Regions from separate parts of the Faecalibacterium sp. i25-0019-C1 genome, predicted to be linked through region 2. Evidence: riboswitches for the same ligand, from Rfam matches in the RefSeq annotation. Region 2 holds a riboswitch; each other region holds the start of a gene.

Region 1 (3,266 bases), 480 kb from region 2:
TCTTGATGTTGCGGATTTCCGAAGTGTTCTTGCTCAAACAGTCAAAGACAAACTCGATGTGAGAGCTGTCCAGCTTCATAAACTTGGATTTCACCAGCTCTGCCGGGTAATCGTCCCCGGCAATGCGGATGGTCTTGCGGGCGCTGCATACGGTTTCCACCAGCAAGTCCACAATCTCGTCCAGCGTTTCCCGGTCAATGCCCTTGACGTGCTGGCAAAGGTGTTCGTACTCAATGTTGTCCATGATGATTTGACGATAAATCTCTATGGCGCTCTGTGATTTCGCTTCCGTTCCTTTCCGTTCCGGCGGCTGTGCCGCCTCGTCCTCCAAAGGAGAGGGTCGGGAAAGGATAGGAATGGGATCGGTAATTGATACATCAGTAATTGATTTTTCTTTACTTGATCCCAAAAGAGCAGCTTATCATCAGCCGCTATGCGAAGGAAACTGCGGAACGCAAGAATCATCTGCAAGCCCTTCAAGCAGAACGCGACAAGGCTGAAAAAGACCTGCTCGCCTTAAAAGCTGAGATTCTGGCTGTAATCAAAGGGGAGAGTGCTTTTCCGAAAGATACTCTTGCCGAGATGATTGCAGCACAGGAAAAGAAGCACACGGAGTTGGAAACTCTGTGTGAAGAAGCCAGTGCAGAACTGGAGCGAAACGCTGAATTGATGGCAAACGTATCGCAGCTGTACGAAGAATTGATTTCTTATGCAGACCTGTACGATAGTGCCAGCTTTGAAGCAAAAAAGATGATCGTCAGCCAGCTTATCCGCAGGGTAGACGTTTATCGCGGATACCAAATCCATGTGGACTTCAACTTTGATCTTGCACAGTATTTGGAGAATAGCGATGAACTTGCTTGCTGACAAACACAAAAACACCGTTGACTTCGATTTGAAATCAACGGTGTTTGTAACTCTTATTTGAGCCAATGGTGGAGAATACCGGGATCGAACCGGTGACCTCTTGCATGCCATGCAAGCGCTCTCCCAGCTGAGCTAATCCCCCATAATTTTCCAGAAGTGGAAACCTCTGGAAAAGAGATGCTCAAACAAGAAACGTTTTATGAAGTTCAGTCGTGGGGGTGCGTGAGCGCACTGCTTGGGCTCCCAGCTGAGCTAATCCCCCATAAAATCCAAGAAGCGAACCTCTTGGATGGAGTTTTTTGTTGGGAATTTGATTGTCGCAGGACTATCTGACTGGGGGTGTGTTTTGATACCAACCGGGCTCCCAGCTGAGCTAATCCCCCAGATGTTTGTGCCGTGCCTGACGACAGGTGTAATTATACCAGCGCTTTGCCAGATTGTCAACAGCTTTTTTGGGATTTTCTGCAAAAAAAATTCCCGCCGGGGAAATGCCCTTCCCGGCGGGAAAAATGACTGCGAAAAAACTTACGCTCTTGCGTTCTGCGGGTCGAAGATCTGCGGTGCGACACGGATCAGGATCACCACAAGGACCGTGGTCAGAATGGCTTCGGGCAGCATGTAGGTGGCGTTGTACACGGCGCTGTACAGCCAGCACAGACCGTCCACGCTCATGTTGGAGATGCCGGGAAAGCCGATCTCGGTCATCCAGCTGAAAGCGTAGTCGTAGTCCTTCCAGACGATGTAACCGGACAGAAAGCTGCACAAAAAGCGCAGCAGGCACACCACAAAGGCGCTGACACCGACACCCACGGTGCGGTTGCGGAAAGGCTTTGCGATCAGGCAGGCAAAGCCCAGCACCGTGAAGGCCAGAAGGTAGTCCAGCAGCACGCAGCCCACCTGTGCCGTGAGGGTCTGGCAGTATGCCAGATTGCCAAGGCCCTGCACAAGCTGGATCAGGCTGTTGACGAAAGCGGTCATGATGCCCCACTTTGCGCCGTGGCGGTAGCTCATTACCAGAATGGGCACCATGCTGAACAGGGTGATGGAACCGCCGTGGGGCATGAGCGGGATCTGGATCATGCTCAAAACGGTGGACAGGGCGATCATCAGCGCACCCTCCACCAGAATGCGGGTTTTGGAATAGGTTTTGGTCATAGGGATTCCTCTTCTCAGAACGATAGTACACAAAAACAAAATGCGCCCGCTTTCCAGCAGGCGCATGGGGTTTGTAAAAGAACGGACAGTTCTGCAAACTCCCACGCCGGCATTGTCCGGTCAGGTAAAAGGGTACTCCGCAAAACGCGGATCTCAGCCTTTCGGCACCCCTGTTTTTATGTCCATGCAAAAGTATAGCGCGTCCGGCGCAAAAGTCAAGCCCCGGCGGAACATATCTGCCCCGGCCTGTGCATAGGCTGTACCATAAGTTCACAATGGGAGGAGTCTGGATATGAAGGGAGACCCCGAACAGAGGGCGGTACAGCTGGGCGAATATATCGCGGCCAACCGGGCCACAGTGCGTGCGGCGGCAGCGGTGTTCGGGTGCAGCAAGTCCACCGTGCACAAGGATGTTGCGGTGCGGCTGCGGACGCTGCAGCCGGAGCTGTTCCGGCAGGTGCGGGCGGTTCTGGCCTGCAATAAGGCAGAGCGGCATCTGCGCGGCGGTGCGGCCACCCGGCGCAAATACAGCCGCAGATAAAAGACGGCACACTTCCGAACAAAACGGAAGCTGTGCCGTCTTTTTTAGGTTCAGTCCCGGGTGCGGAACTGGCTCAGTGCGCCTTTTTCCAACCGGCTGACCTGTGCCTGACTGATGCCGATCTCCTGCGCCACCTCCATCTGGGTCTTGCCCTGCAGGTAGCGCAGCTCCATGATCCGCTTTTCCCGCGGGGTCAGCCCGGCCACGGTCTGCCGGAACTGCAGCCCGCTGATCCAGCTGTCCTCGCCGTCCGGGTCCCGCACCTGATCGATCACATACATCGCATCGCCGCCATCGGTGTACACCGGCTCTTCCAGACTGATCGGCTCCACCACCGATTCCAGCGCGGCGGTCACTTCGCGCCGGGCAAGGCCCGCCGCCTGCGCGATCTCGTCCATGGTCGGCTCGCGGCCAAGCTGCTTTTCCAGCGCTTCACGGCTCTGCATGGCCCGGTAGGCGGTATCCCGCAGGCTGCGGCTCACCCGCAGGGCATTGTTGTCCCGCAGAAAACGCCGGATCTCGCCAATGATCATGGGTACACCGTAGGTGGAAAAGCGCACCGGCTGGGCGGGGTCAAAATGATCGATGGCCTTGATCAGCCCGATGCACCCCACCTGAAACAGGTCGTCCAGATTTTCGCCGCGCTGGGCGAACCGCTGCACCACGCTGAGCACCAGCCGCAGGTTGCCTTCCACCATTTGTT
Region 2 (3,266 bases):
ATCATCTGCCCGCCGACATTGAACGGACGAGCATCTCCATTATCACAAGGGAACTGGACGAGCTGGGCCTGACCCCGCCGCCGGAGACGGCTGCGGTGGTCAAGCGGGTCATCCACACCACCGCGGATTTCGACTATGCCAAAAATCTGCGCTTTACACCCGGCGCGGTGGAAGCCGCAGTCAAGGCCCTGCACGCGGGTGCTTTCATCGTTACCGACACTAATATGGCGCTGGCGGGCATCACAAAGCCGGGCCTGAAAAAACTGAACGGTGAAGCCATCTGCTACATGGCAGACCCCGCTGTGGCCGAAGCCGCAAAGCAGGCGGGCACCACCCGTGCCGTTGCCGCCATGCACCGCGCTGCCCGGGAGCACCCGGGGGCCATTCTGGCCATTGGCAATGCGCCCACGGCCCTTTTGACCATTGCGGAGGAAATGGAAGCCGGTCTGCGGCCTGCACTGGTCATTGGCGTGCCGGTGGGGTTTGTGAATGTGGTGGAAAGCAAGGAAGTACTGTTTGCCGCCTGCGAGCGATACGGCGTGCCTGCCATCGCCGCCATGGGCCGCAAAGGCGGCAGCAATGTGGCTGCAGCCATCTGCAACGCCCTCATTTACTCTGCCACCGAAATGCTGGACCCCTCTGCCAGAGGGTGGAACGGATAAGGCGGAAACAGCATAACATCAAAAACCCGGAACCCTTTTTGAGCCGTTTTGGCCGAGAAAAGGTTCCGGGTTTTGTTCATGATTTTTTCAGAGAGCTATTTTGCAACAGCCCCATTTTCACGGAAAAGGTCCGAACTGAGCACGGCATCCACACTGCCGGCATCAGGCTGCGGGGAACGCCTTGTTCCACACTTCGATCACCTTGAACTTCGGGGTCCAGCCTTCGGGTTCAAAGCGGTCGCCCTTGGCACCCATGGTGCCCTGCTCGGTGCACCACTGTGCGGCCTTGGCCATATCAGGGTCGGTCACATCCGCAAAGGCGGGTGCGCACACGCTCAGCACCATGCACAGCGCCACGAGGGCCGAAAGCAGCCTTTGGGTCAGGGTCGTCTGCTTCATATGGAATTCCTCCTTTTTGCTTACGGGGGGGGGGTATGCGTCCGCCTTGAAAATACCATATTTCACCTTCTTTTTCAATAAAACCTGCGTGAAACGCCCCAAAAACTGCGTGAAAAACGTTTTGCACCGCTGTGCGCGCCTTTGCCCCCTCTTGCAATTTGTGCGCAAAGGGTGTAAAATACAGTCACAATCAAATACAGGGGAGCTTGTGAAGCAGGCTGAGAGGAAGTACCTAAACTTCGACCCTTTTACCTGATGCGGATAATGCCGCCGTAGGAAGTCAGAATGGATGATTTTTTGCAGGAGGCACCGCGGAAGGTGTCTCCTGTTTTTTTTGTTGTGTACCGATTACCATTAAGGAGGATGCCTTGTACTTTTCTGCGGAAGTGCCGCAGCGGGCTGAGGGGGAGCGCCCTGAGCTTTGTGACCGTCAGCGATGGGAAGCCGTGTTCCGGCGTGAGAGGAGACCAGAAAGTCTCGACCGCTTCTTATAGTTCCTGCGCCGGGTCTGGCACCGGGTGCGGGCTGTTTGCGGAGGCGCTGTATGGTTTTTGCTGCTTCCGCAGGTTTGGAAAGGAGCCTTGCCTTATGAAAAAACTCTCTGTGAAAAAGCTGGCGCTGGCCGGCATGCTGTGCGCTCTGTGCGTGGTGGGCAGCGTATTCAGCTTCCCCATGTTCGGCAGCAAATGTGCACCCATCCAGCACATGGTCAATGTGACCTGCGCGGTGCTGCTTGGCCCGTGGTGGGGCGTGGGCGTGGCCTTTGTGGCTTCGCTGCTGCGCAATCTGCTGGGTCTGGGCAGCCTGATGGCCTTCCCCGGCAGCATGTTCGGCGCACTGCTGTGCGGCCTTGTGTACCATAAGACCAAAAACATCCTTGCCACCATGGTGGGCGAGGTGTTCGGCACCAGCATTCTGGGCGGCCTGTGCGCTTACCCGGTGGCCATCTTCCTCATGGGCAAGAGCGCCGGCGACATCGCGTTCTATGCCTACATCGTGCCGTTCCTCATCTCCACTGCAGTGGGTTCCATCATTGCGGGCGTGCTGGTGTACAGCCTGCAGCGCTCCGGCGCTCTGCGCTCCATGCAGAACAGTCTTTCCTGACGGAGGGGCACCCGAATGTTCAAAACAGAATTCGAGAACCTGCGCCGCACCTGCCCGCTCATCCATAACATTACCAACTACGTCACCGTGAACGACTGCGCCAACATGGTGCTGGCCTGCGGTGCTTCGCCCATCATGGCCGACGATGCCGCCGAGGTGGAGGATATCACCACCATCTGCGGCGGTCTGAACATCAACATCGGCACCCTGAACAGCCGCACCATCACCAGCATGCTGCTGGCGGGCAAAAAGGCAAACCAGCTGGGCCATCCTGTGGTGCTGGACCCGGTGGGTGCGGGTGCATCCCGCCTGCGCACCGACACGGCTTTCCGCCTGCTCAGGGACGTAAAGTTCACCGTGATCCGCGGCAACATCTCGGAGATCAAAACGCTGGCCTCCGGCGCGGGAACCACCAAGGGCGTGGATGCCGATGTGGCCGATAAAGTTACTGAGGCCAATCTGGACAGTGCCGTGGCCTTTGCCAAGGCCTTTGCAGCCCAGACGGGTGCCGTTATTGCCATTACCGGTGCCATCGACATCGTGGCCGATGCCGAAAAAGCCTACTGCATCCGCAACGGCAATGCCATGATGAGCAGCATCACCGGTACGGGCTGCCAGCTTTCGGCCTTGACGGCGGCTTTCGTTACCGCCAACCCCGGCCATCCGCTGGAAGCTGCTGCAGCCGCAGTGTGCGCCATGGGCCTTGCGGGCGAGACCGCCCACAAACGCCTGACCCCGCTGGACGGCAACTCCACCTACCGCAATTATATCATCGATGCCATTTACAATATGACCCCGGATCAGCTGGAAGAAGGAGCAAACTATGAAGTGCGATAAGCAGAACATGCTTCTGTATGCCGTCACCGACCGCGCATGGGTGGGAAAGCAGACCCTCTATGAACAGGTGGAGAGCGCCCTGAAGGGCGGTGTCACCTGTGTGCAGCTGCGTGAAAAAGAGCTGGACGACGAAGCTTTTCTGAAAGAGGCTGTGGAGATCCATGCTCTGTGCCAGCGCTACGGCGTGCCGTTCTTTGTGAACGACAATGTGGACATTGCCATCCGCTGCCACGCCGAGGGTGTGCACGTGGGGCAGGAGGATAT
Region 3 (3,266 bases), 950 kb from region 2:
ACCCTGAACAAAACAAATGCACCCGGTTGCTGCGGTTCTGCCCACAGGCCGGGTGCATTTTATATTTTAGGAAAAATTACAGGTCACTGCGCGGGGAAGCTGCCATGGCCCAGAAGTTCAGCTCGTGCTCCGAGCAGGCATGGAAGATCTCGCGGCAGCGGGCAAGGCGCTCGTCGCTCAGGCCTTCGCAGACTTTTTCTGCAAACGCGGCCCAGTCGCGGCAGGCCGCCTCATAGCCCTTGTCAGCATAGTCCACCACCAGCGCACCATAAAGGGTATCCTGCACGGAAGGCTTTTCTTCCAGCAGTTTCTGGAAGATCCAGCCATAGCTCAGCATACAGGGCAGGCAGGCCATCATACACTCGGCCGCGCCATCGCCATTTTTGGCGGCTTCGATCATAGAGTCCACATAGGCACGGTTCTCCGGCCGCAGCGGCAGGCTCTGGATGCCTTCATCGGTCAGTCCAAAGTGCTTGAGATAGTGCAGGCGGGCTGCATCCTCGCTCTCATTCACGAAGGAAAGCAGGGAATAGTAGGTGCGGATGGTCTGCATATCCTTTGCCTTGGTCATGCCCCAGGCAAACACCTTGGCATATTCCCGCAGGTAAAGACTGTCCTCCACGATGTAGCCCTTGAAGCAGGCTTCATCCAGTGTGCCATCCGCAAGGTGGGTCAGAAATTCTGAGTGCAGACATTGCTCCCACACAGGCAGACTTTCCTGCACCAGCTGCTGCACAAAGGTCTGCTCACTCACCCACAAACTCTCCCTTCAGTGCAAACATATGGTCCATCGGGCCGGAGCCGTGGCCCAGATCCAGCATGGCAGAAAGACAGCCGGAAATGTAGGCCTTTGCGCGCTCCACCGATGCATCCAGATCATAGCCCTTTGCCAGATTAGACGCAATGGCGCTGGATAGGGTGCAGCCGGTGCCGTGGGTATTGGGGTTTGCAATGCGCTTGCCGCGGAACCATTTGCCGCAGCTGTCCCGCCACAGAAGGTCGTCGGCATCGTTGATCTGGTGGCCGCCCTTGCACAGCACGGCACAGTGGTATTTCTCGCTGATCAGCTTTGCAGCGGCCTCCATTCCGGCCGCATCGGTGATCTTCATGCCGGAAAGGATCTCAGCCTCCGGAATGTTGGGGGTGACCACCTCTGCCATGGGCAGCAGTTTTTCGGTCAGTGCCTGCACGGCATCGTCCCGCAGCAGCTTGGAGCCGGAGGTGGCAACCATCACCGGGTCCACCACGATATGCTTTGCGCCGTAGGTGTGCAGCTTTTCGGCGATCACACCGATCAGCTCTGCCGAGGATACCATGCCGATCTTGACGGCATCCGGGTAGATGTCGGTAAAAATGGCGTCGATCTCCTGTGCCAGAAATTCGGGCGTGGCTTCAAAAATGCCGGTCACACCTGTGGTGTTCTGGGCAGTCAGTGCGGTAATGGCGCTCATGGCGTACACGCCGTTTGCAGTCATGGTTTTGATATCGGCCTGGATGCCAGCACCGCCGCTGGAATCGCTGCCGGCAATCGTCAATGCAGTTTTCATGGTTACAACTTCCTTTGCAAAAAATGCGGAAATGCCCGCAAGGAGGCATCTCCGCACTTTGAAGCAGCAGTATCTCCCTACGTTGGCATTGTCCAAATCAGGTCACAGGTCTGGGCAAACAGCCCACTCTCAGCCTGCTTTTGCAGGCTCCCTTTTTCTGCGTTCAAGAATACCACAGTGCCGCTGCATTTGCAAGGGGATGGCCCTTTTCAATCGGCCCGCTGCGTGGTAAAATGGAAAAAACAAAGGGGGAAATACCATGAACATCACGGTCTATCTTGGAGCAAATGCGGGCAATGATCCTGCGCTGGCGGAAGCTGTCCGGGAACTGGGCAGCTGGATCGGTGCAAACGGGCACCGCCTTGTGTACGGCGGCTCCCGCAGCGGCCTGATGGGTCAGCTTGCCCAGAGCGCGCTGGACGCAGGCGGCACGGTGACCGGTGTGGAACCGCAGTTCTTTGTGCAGCAGGAGCTGCAGCACGATGGCCTGACCGAGCTGATCGTCACCAAGGACATGACCGAGCGCAAGACGAAGATGATCGAGCTGGGCGATGCCTTCATCGCATTCCCCGGCGGTACCGGCACGCTGGAAGAAATTGCAGAAGTGATGTCCCGGGTCTCGCTGGGTCAGCTGGATGCGCCCTGCATCCTTTATAATCTGAACGGCTACTACGACAGCCTGAAAGCACTGCTTGCCAAAATGATCGAGAAAGGCCTTTCCACGCCGCAACGCCAGCAGGGCATCCGATTTGCGGCGAATCTGGAAGAGATCACAACAATTTTGAATAAAGCCTAAAAGGAAACGCTTCCCAGCCGGGAAGCGTTTCCTTTTTATATCATTCTCCCAGTGCAGTGCGGATATTTGCCAGCACCTTCTGGCTCAGCAGCACAAAAGCCTGCTTGGTGCGTCCGGCAGAAACATTCGCGCAATGCACATTCTCACGGGCAAAGAAGTCTTCACCCACCGGGCCGGCAGCGGCACGGGTGTCACAGAAGAAGTGGGTGCCCGGCAGAGCAAGCCACTGTTCCAGAGCAGCAGAGTCAAAGCCCGGGCCGATGGAGGTGTTGAACAGCACCTTTCCCTCGCCCAGCTGCGCAAATTCGTCCTTGCCCAGCAGCAGGACATTTTTGTTCAGGCAGGTGAACACCACCTCGCTCTCGGTCAGCAGCTGTGCCAGCGGCTTATAGGCCATGCCCACAGCTTCGGCATCCGGCTTGCGGGTGCGGCTGTAATAGGCAATGTCGGCACCCATGAACTGCAGCGCGTCGGCGATCATTTTGCCGGACACACCCAGCCCGATGATGCCTGCCTTCAGCCCGGTGATCTCCACCGGCTCGTCCCGCAGCATGGGCATCCCAAAACCGTGCAGGATGCCGGTGAGCTCATGCAGGACGTACTCCACAACGCCGCGGTCGCCGTAGTCCCGGATGCCCAGCACTTTGATGCCGCGGGTGCGGGCATAGGCGATATCTACGTTGGCGCTCTCTTCCGAATACAGACTGCAGCACATGCCGATGTAACGGATATTCGGGCAGCGCTCGATCACGCTTTTGCCCATGCGGGAGGTATAGCTCAGAAGCACGGCATCTGCATCCCCGATACGCCGCACGATCTCGTCATCGTCCGCCGGGATATCGCGGTACAGGGTCACTTCTTCTGCATACTGATGCAGTTCCTGCTCAGCGGAGGGAATCAGGCTGACCGGCTCAATGGCTACC

Evidence for each region. Region 2 has a riboswitch for thiamine pyrophosphate ahead of thiW (energy coupling factor transporter S component ThiW). Riboswitches for the same ligand answer to the same signal wherever they lie in the genome.
Region 1: linked by a shared signal. The riboswitch ahead of ACGHUK_RS08755 (energy-coupled thiamine transporter ThiT) and the one ahead of thiW (energy coupling factor transporter S component ThiW) in region 2 are both predicted to bind thiamine pyrophosphate.
Region 3: linked by a shared signal. The riboswitch ahead of thiD (bifunctional hydroxymethylpyrimidine kinase/phosphomethylpyrimidine kinase) and the one ahead of thiW (energy coupling factor transporter S component ThiW) in region 2 are both predicted to bind thiamine pyrophosphate.

Annotation. Positions count from the first base shown of each region.
Region 1 covers NZ_AP031428.1:1,774,834-1,778,099, forward strand. Annotated here, with positions in the region: partial or broken gene ACGHUK_RS08740 (DUF6017 domain-containing protein) at 1-403, opposite strand, end outside; gene ACGHUK_RS08745 (hypothetical protein) at 385-867, shown strand; tRNA gene ACGHUK_RS08750 (tRNA-Ala) at 934-1,009, opposite strand; gene ACGHUK_RS08755 (energy-coupled thiamine transporter ThiT) at 1,393-2,022, opposite strand; TPP riboswitch at 2,105-2,204, opposite strand; gene ACGHUK_RS08760 (sporulation transcriptional regulator SpoIIID) at 2,315-2,563, shown strand; gene sigG (RNA polymerase sporulation sigma factor SigG) at 2,614-3,266, opposite strand, start outside.
Region 2 covers NZ_AP031428.1:2,252,516-2,255,781, reverse strand. Annotated here, with positions in the region: gene ACGHUK_RS11190 (precorrin-8X methylmutase) at 1-662, shown strand, start outside; gene ACGHUK_RS11185 (hypothetical protein) at 825-1,061, opposite strand; TPP riboswitch at 1,250-1,357, shown strand; gene thiW (energy coupling factor transporter S component ThiW) at 1,650-2,165, shown strand; gene thiM (hydroxyethylthiazole kinase) at 2,181-3,002, shown strand; gene thiE (thiamine phosphate synthase) at 2,989-3,266, shown strand, end outside.
Region 3 covers NZ_AP031428.1:1,299,010-1,302,275, forward strand. Annotated here, with positions in the region: gene ACGHUK_RS06435 (TENA/THI-4 family protein) at 77-754, opposite strand; gene thiD (bifunctional hydroxymethylpyrimidine kinase/phosphomethylpyrimidine kinase) at 747-1,547, opposite strand; TPP riboswitch at 1,604-1,711, opposite strand; gene ACGHUK_RS06445 (TIGR00730 family Rossman fold protein) at 1,807-2,343, shown strand; gene ACGHUK_RS06450 (D-isomer specific 2-hydroxyacid dehydrogenase family protein) at 2,384-3,266, opposite strand, start outside.